3 regions of the Nonomuraea sp. NPDC059023 genome follow, and region 3 is predicted to be linked to each of the others. Evidence: riboswitches for the same ligand, from Rfam matches in the RefSeq annotation. Region 3 holds a riboswitch; each other region holds the start of a gene.
What was found. Region 3 has a riboswitch for cyclic di-AMP ahead of ACFWYW_RS16215 (hypothetical protein). Riboswitches for the same ligand answer to the same signal wherever they lie in the genome.
Positions count from the first base shown of each region.

Region 1: another riboswitch for cyclic di-AMP. It lies ahead of ACFWYW_RS39195 (D-alanyl-D-alanine carboxypeptidase family protein); the one in region 3 lies ahead of ACFWYW_RS16215 (hypothetical protein).
Region 2: another riboswitch for cyclic di-AMP. It lies ahead of ACFWYW_RS28245 (coiled-coil domain-containing protein); the one in region 3 lies ahead of ACFWYW_RS16215 (hypothetical protein).

Region 1 is NZ_JBHYIO010000029.1:93,898-96,075, reverse strand. Features, by position in the region: gene ACFWYW_RS39200 (TetR/AcrR family transcriptional regulator) at 1-10, opposite strand, end outside; gene ACFWYW_RS39195 (D-alanyl-D-alanine carboxypeptidase family protein) at 336-1,250, opposite strand; cyclic di-AMP (ydaO/yuaA leader) riboswitch at 1,263-1,406, opposite strand; gene ACFWYW_RS39190 (TetR/AcrR family transcriptional regulator) at 1,549-2,160, opposite strand.
Region 2 is NZ_JBHYIO010000017.1:198,794-200,971, reverse strand. Features, by position in the region: gene galT (galactose-1-phosphate uridylyltransferase) at 1-937, shown strand, start outside; cyclic di-AMP (ydaO/yuaA leader) riboswitch at 1,004-1,141, shown strand; gene ACFWYW_RS28245 (coiled-coil domain-containing protein) at 1,148-2,101, shown strand; gene ACFWYW_RS28240 (hypothetical protein) at 2,156-2,178, shown strand, end outside.
Region 3 is NZ_JBHYIO010000008.1:133,819-135,996, forward strand. Features, by position in the region: gene ACFWYW_RS16205 (aldo/keto reductase) at 1-444, shown strand, start outside; gene ACFWYW_RS16210 (DUF5302 domain-containing protein) at 517-717, shown strand; cyclic di-AMP (ydaO/yuaA leader) riboswitch at 882-1,019, shown strand; gene ACFWYW_RS16215 (hypothetical protein) at 1,204-2,052, shown strand; gene ACFWYW_RS16220 (alpha/beta fold hydrolase) at 2,093-2,178, shown strand, end outside.

The DNA.
Region 1 (2,178 bases), on a different contig from region 3:
TTGGTCGCACCCCGTAACTCTACCGTCCAGAAGGCACAGTTATGGGGACATGCCCGAGTCGCCGTGCGCGTGCTCGGAGCACCCATGTCTCTCATGGGACTGGGGGAATCGGGTTGGTGAACATGAACGTCCCTTCGCCATTCTGCGTGGCACACCCGGCGGGAAGGCAGCTCGCCTCGAATGAGGAAACTATACCATCCAGAAGGTATAGTAACTCATCGCTGGGGTCCGTGCCGGGGCGCGAGCTCCGGAAGTTCACGAGGGCCCGTCGGCGGCGACGCTCAGCGCGGCGTGTACGGCAATGCCGTCGGAGCCGACCGTGTTGACGGGCCTGGTCAGGGTTGTCCGCCGACCGCCCAGTCGAGCAGCCTCTGAGCGGTCTGGAAGCGGCGGGTGGAGCTGGTCTCCCCGAGAATGACGCCGGCCAGTTGCCGGCCTTCACGGTCCGCGGCGAAGGAGAGCGTGTAGCCGGCGGCCCGGGTGTAGCCGGTCTTCAGACCAACGGCGCCCGGCTTGCCGAGGAGCCGATTCGTATTCCGCCAGGAGTAGGCGCGGTGCTCCGCCGTCGCGGCCACCGAGCGATACCGGCTGGAGGCGACCTTCTTGAGCGCCTGGACGCCCAGCGCGGCCTGGGCCAGCCGCGCCTGGTCGCGTGCGGTGGAGTAGCCGCCTCCGTTGGTGGGCATCCCGTCGGCGTTGACGTAGCGCGTGTCCCGCATACCGAGCTCGCGAGCAGTGAGGTTCATCTTCGCGGTGAACGCGTCGACGCCCGGACCGTACACGCGGGCGAGCGTGTGGGCGGCGTCCGCGCCGGAAGGCAGCATCAGGGCGTACAGCAGGTTCTCCACGGTCAGCCGGTCTCCGGCGCGCAGGCCGGCCACCGAGGCACCGCCCTTCGAGGCGTAGCGAACATCCCCAGAGGTGACCTTGAGGACGTCACCCGGCTTGGCCTCCTTCAGCACGGTGTAGGCGGTCATCACCTTGGTGAGGCTGGCCACGGGCATCCGAAGATCGGCCTTCTTGCTGAAGTAGACCTTGCCGGTCTTGGTGTCGATCACGTGAGCCGCACGGCCGAGCACCGTGGGGGCGTGCGCCGCGACGTCTTGAACGTGGGAGCGGGACTCCGGCGAGTCGTCGGGCCCGACCGGAGGGGTGGCCCGCGCGGCGGTGGCGCAGGCGGTCATGGCAACGGCGGTGGCGGCGAGGCCGAGCAGCGCGCGGTTCAGCCGGTTCTTGAGATCGGTGGGCATGAAGGACTTTGCTCCTTGCTTCCATGCCGCCTACCGGGTTAGCTGACGGGTTCGGGCTGGGAAGTGCCCTACGGTCGCGGCTGAGCGAGCGTCCGATTCACCCCGATGAAGATTGGGTCCCCGGCTCCGTGGAAACGGATTCGGCGGCCGGACGTCGTCCTGCGGATTCCCCAGGAGACGCACGGTCCGGGCAATGAAACGGCAACGAACCCGTCTAGGGCCCGTCACGCAATGCCCGAGACCCTACCAAAAAGTACATATCGTGCAAACAGTACATTTCCGGCTGCGGTTGGAGGACTCACGACGGGCGGGACAGACCAAGCACGATCAGGTCGAACAGCTCCTGGAACGCCTCCGCGTTCGTCCGGCCGAGATGCTCGAGCACCTCGGGATCCTGCAGCCGGTCCAGGGCGGCGTAGATCACCTCCGCCACGAGGCGCGCGTCCGTTTCGCGGAACGCACCGCTGTCTATGCCCTCCTGGATGAGCGCGGCGGCGATGGACGTGGCGAACCGGTAGTGCTCCTCGAACAGCCGGCGGATTCCCGGCTGCCCGGCGACATCGACCGAGAACGCCCGAGCCGCGCGGGTCAGCGCCGTGCTCGCCGCGGACATGTAGGCGTGGACTCGCCCGAGCGGCTCGTCCATCGCCCTCGCCTGGGCCATCGCCTGACGGCCGACGCGCTGCAGAAGCCGGTCGACGACGAGCGCGACGAGTTCGTCCTTGCTGGGCGCCAGCTCGTAGAGGGTACGCCGCGAGCAGTGCAGCCGGGCGGCGAGCTCCTGAATCGTCAGCCGGCGAAAACCCTCCCGAAGGAAGATCTCCTCCAGCTCGGCGAGCACGTTCTCCTGCCGGCTGGTGAAGGAACGCCCGAGCGAGAGGGCGACGGGCGGTCGAGGATATCCGGTCATGCCTGCACTTTCAGGGTA
Region 2 (2,178 bases), on a different contig from region 3:
TCGCTACGACCCGCTGACCGAGGAGTGGATCGCGATCGCGGGGCACCGGCAGACGCGGACGTTCCTGCCGCCCGCCGACGAGTGCCCGCTGTGCCCGTCGTCCGACACGCGGGCCTCGGAGATCCCGGCGCACGACTATGACGTGGTGGTGTTCGAGAACCGCTTCCCATCTTTCAGCGGAAATTTTGGGACTTATCACGATGTGGGCGGCTTGAGTGAGGTGCGGCCGGGTGCGGGGCGGTGTGAGGTGGTGTGCTTCACCTCCGAGCACTCCTCGTCGTTTTCGCGGCTGAGCGACGCGCAGGTCGAGCTGGTCATGGAGGCGTGGGCGGACCGCACCGCCGAGTTGTCCGCGATCGAGGGCGTGGAGCAGGTCTTCGTCTTCGAGAACCGGGGCGAGGAGATCGGGATCACGCTGCCCCACCCGCACGGGCAGATCTACGCCTACCCGTACGTGACGCCGCGGACCAAGCTTCAGCTCGCGGCGGCGCAGCGGCGGCCAGGGCTGTTCGCGGACGTGCTGGCCGCCGAACGGGCCGGGGAGCGGGTCGTGGCGGCCAACGAGTTGTGGACCGCCTTCGTGCCGGCCGCGGCGCGCTGGCCGTACGAGGTGCATGTCTACCCGCATCGTCAGGTGCCGGACCTCGCGGCGCTGACCGAGGCGGAGCGGGCGGCCTTCGCGCCGCTCTACACCTCGGTGCTGCGGGCGCTGGACGGAATCTTCGGGGTGGCCATGCCGTACATCTCGGCGTGGCACCAGGCGCCGGTGCGGTACCTGCGTGAGCTGGGACATCTGCACCTGGAGCTGTTCTCGATCAGGCGCGCGCCCGGCAAGCTCAAGTACCTGGCGGGGTCGGAGTCGGCGATGGGGGCCTTCGTCAACGACGTGCTGCCCGAGGAGGCCGCACGCCTGCTTCGATCACAGGTAGATCACTAATTGGTTTCCACTTGAAGTCGCATTGCCCGCCATTTACTACTAATATCCCTCACGCACCGGTTGTCACAGCCGTTGCCGCCTAATCCCGGGCGTGTTGCCCGGGAGCCGGGGACCCAGCCTCACCTGGGGTGAATCCACTTCGGTGGTAGGGCATCTCCCAGCCCGAACCCGTCAGCTAACCCGGCCGGCAGATGGAGAGGAATCCCCCACGTGGCGGTTGCGTCCCCCGCGACTTTGGCCATCGGTCTCATCACCGCCGCAGCTGTGGCGTTCACCCCGGCGAGCGCGCACGCCGCGCCCAAGCCGGGCGAGAAGCAGCTGCGGGCCGAGCTGAAGAAGCTCAACACCCAGGTCGACAAGCTCATCGAGAGTTACAACGGCAAGCGCGTGGCACTCGCCAAGGCGAAGGAGGCGGAGAAATCCGCCCAGGCGCGCCTGGCCACCGCCGAGACGGCGCTGGTCGAGGCCGAGCGGCGGGTGGCCGAGATCGCCCAGCTGCGCTACCAGGGCAGCGGCGGCACGCTGCCCGGCTTCCTGTACACGCCGGACGCGCCGGGCGCGGCCGTACTGGAGCAGCTCACCGACGAGGAGCAGGCGGTCATCGCGGGCGTCGCCGCCGCCCGCGACGAGAAGAAGAAGGCCGCGGACGCGGCCGCCGCGCTCACCACCCAGATCGCCGGACAGGCGGACGAGGTGGCCAAGGAGCGCGACGAGGCCGAAGGCGTCATCAAGGACATCAAGGACAAGCTCCAGGACCTCATGCCGTACGGCACCGGCAAGCGCAACGACGGATCCTGGGCCCCCGAGCTGCCCTCCGGCTCCGACAACATCACCTCACGGATGCGGATCATCCGCGACGAGATCAAAAAGACCTTCAACCTGCCCTTCGAGGTCGGCTGCTACCGCTCGGGCGGCGGCGGCGAGCACCCGCTCGGCCGGGCCTGCGACTTCATGATGAGCACCGGCGGCTCCATGCCCACCGCCGCCAACCAGGCGCTCGGCGACCAGATCGCGGCCTGGGCGATCAAGAACAAGAACCGCTTCGGCGTGAAGTACGTGATCTGGAAGCAGCGCATCAACATGGGATCGGGATGGCGGGCGATGAGCGACCGCGGCAGCATCACCGAGAACCACTTCGACCACCCGCACATCTCCATGCAGTGAGCGCGCCCCAGTAGTGTGACCCCTCGGATGTGATCACCGGGCAAGGGGGGCACCGTGGCGCTGCAGCCACCACCGGG
Region 3 (2,178 bases):
GAGTCGATCGGCACGCTCGTGGACCTGCTCGACGCCGGGAAGATCCGGATGGCCGGGATCTCCAACGCCAACCCGGTCCAGATCAGGCAGGCCAACGAGATCCTCGGCGGGCGGCTGGTGAGCGTGCAGAACCAGTACTCGCCGAGCTTCCGGGGCAGTGAGCCGGAGGTGGACGTCTGCGAGGAGATCGGCGTGGCGTTCCTGCCGTGGGAGCCGCTGGGGGGCATGAACCACGTCGGCCGCCTCGGCCGCCGCCACGCCGCCTTCGGGGAGGTCGCCGCCGAGCGCGGGGTCTCGCCGCAGCGGGTCTGCCTGGCGTGGGAGCTGGCCAGGAGCCCGGTGATGATCCCGATCCCCGGCTCCAGCCGCCCGGCGACGATCCTCGACTCGCTGGCCGCCGCCGACCTGGAGCTCACCGCGGAGGAGCTGGCCAGGCTGGGCTGACGCGGTGCCCGGTTTCGCGTCAGGTCGGCCGTCGTGCGAAGCTGTTGTGGTCCCCAACACCAGGAGGTCCTCATGGCGGAAACACCGGAGCCGGAAGTCAGCGAAACTCCCGAGGACGAGATGAAGCGCAAGTTCCGGGAGGCCCTGGAGCGTAAGCGCAATCAGCACTCCGACTCGGGTGCGGGTGGCAGGGGCACGGATCAGTCAAAGATCCACGGCGCACACGGCCCTGCTGCCAGCAAGCGTTCGTTCCGGCGCAAGAGCGGCGGCTGAGCCGGCGTTCTGAGGGGGTACGGCTTGGCCGTACCCCCCTTTTTCTTGACCTTCTTAGGTAGATCTTCGCCCGTTTCATGGCGATTGTTTTGCTTTTGCCGTCTTTGGCACTTACAGTCCTAAGCGTTACCAGTTGGCGACCCGACCCTTCACCAGGAAGAGGCGGCCGGCTGGCGCCGAATCCCGTACCCACGGGAACCGGGGAACCAATGTTCCTTGGGGTGAATCCGACGTACGCGTCGGTAGGGCATCTCCACGCCCGAACCCGTCAGCTAACCCGGTAGGCGCGATGGAGAGGACTGATCTTTTCATGCACCACCGCGATGAACCCCCATTCCGCGTAGTTTCACCCGCCGCCTACTGAGCGGCCCCTTCCCCAGGCTTTCCCCCCGCGCTTTCGCGTAGCGTCCGTTCGGCTTTGTGCCCGGCTACGCCCCTTTGACGAGCGCATTTCCCCTGTCCCCGCACAAAGGACTTCTCTTCTTCATGTCTTCCCGCTTTGGCATGCGTTCTTTCACCATGCTCGCCTCCGTCGCCGTCATCGGCGCGGTCACCCTCAGCACCGGCGCAACCGCACACGCGGATGACTTCTCCGAGAAGAAGCCCCTTCTCAAGGGCTCCACCACCGCCTCCTACTACTGGGACGACGCCTCCGGCCGCAACGGCGACACCGGTCTTCCCGCCTCCGGCAAGCCCATGCAGAAGGGCCTGGCCGCCAGCCCGAGCTGGCCCCTCCTGACCGAGGGCTACGTCATCTACAAGGGCAAGAAGGAGCCGTTCTTCGTCGGCGACCGCGGCCCCGGGGTCCCCTCGAACAGGGGCATCATGCTCGACCTCGACGCCAAGACCTTCGCCTCGCTGACCGGCGGCAAGTTCAACTCCAGCTCGCTGACCGTCGACGGCGTCGGCGGCCAGGGCCACATCAAGATCGAGTACGTCATCACCAAGTGGGGCCCCGGCGTGGGCAAGAAGAACCACCCCGTCGCCTTCTCCACCGGCGCCTGGTCCCGCAAGGACGCCAAGCCGGCCACGCCCCCGGTCGTGACCGCGGAGGAGAAGACCGAGAAGAAGGACGAGAGGCCCGAGACCCCGGCCGCTCCCGCGCAGGTCGCCAAGAAGGCTCCCGAGCAGGCTCCTGAGAAGGCCCCCGAGCAGACCTCCGCACAGGCCTCCGAGCGGGAGAAGGCGCCGCAGGCCGAGCTGGCCGCGGCGGTCACCACCCGCGAGACCGAGTCGAACGGTGTGGGCGGCCTCGCCCTCATCAGCGCCCTGGCCCTCCTGAGCGGCGGCATGTTCCTGGCCCGCGGCCGCATCCGCAAGGCGTTCGACCGCTGACCTCTTTACTCATGGGGAACAGAATGTGATTCTGTTTCCCATGACCCAGCGCGCGGCCGTCAACGGCATCGAGATCGTCTACGACAGCTTCGGCTCGCCACAAGCACGGCCACTGCTGCTCATCAT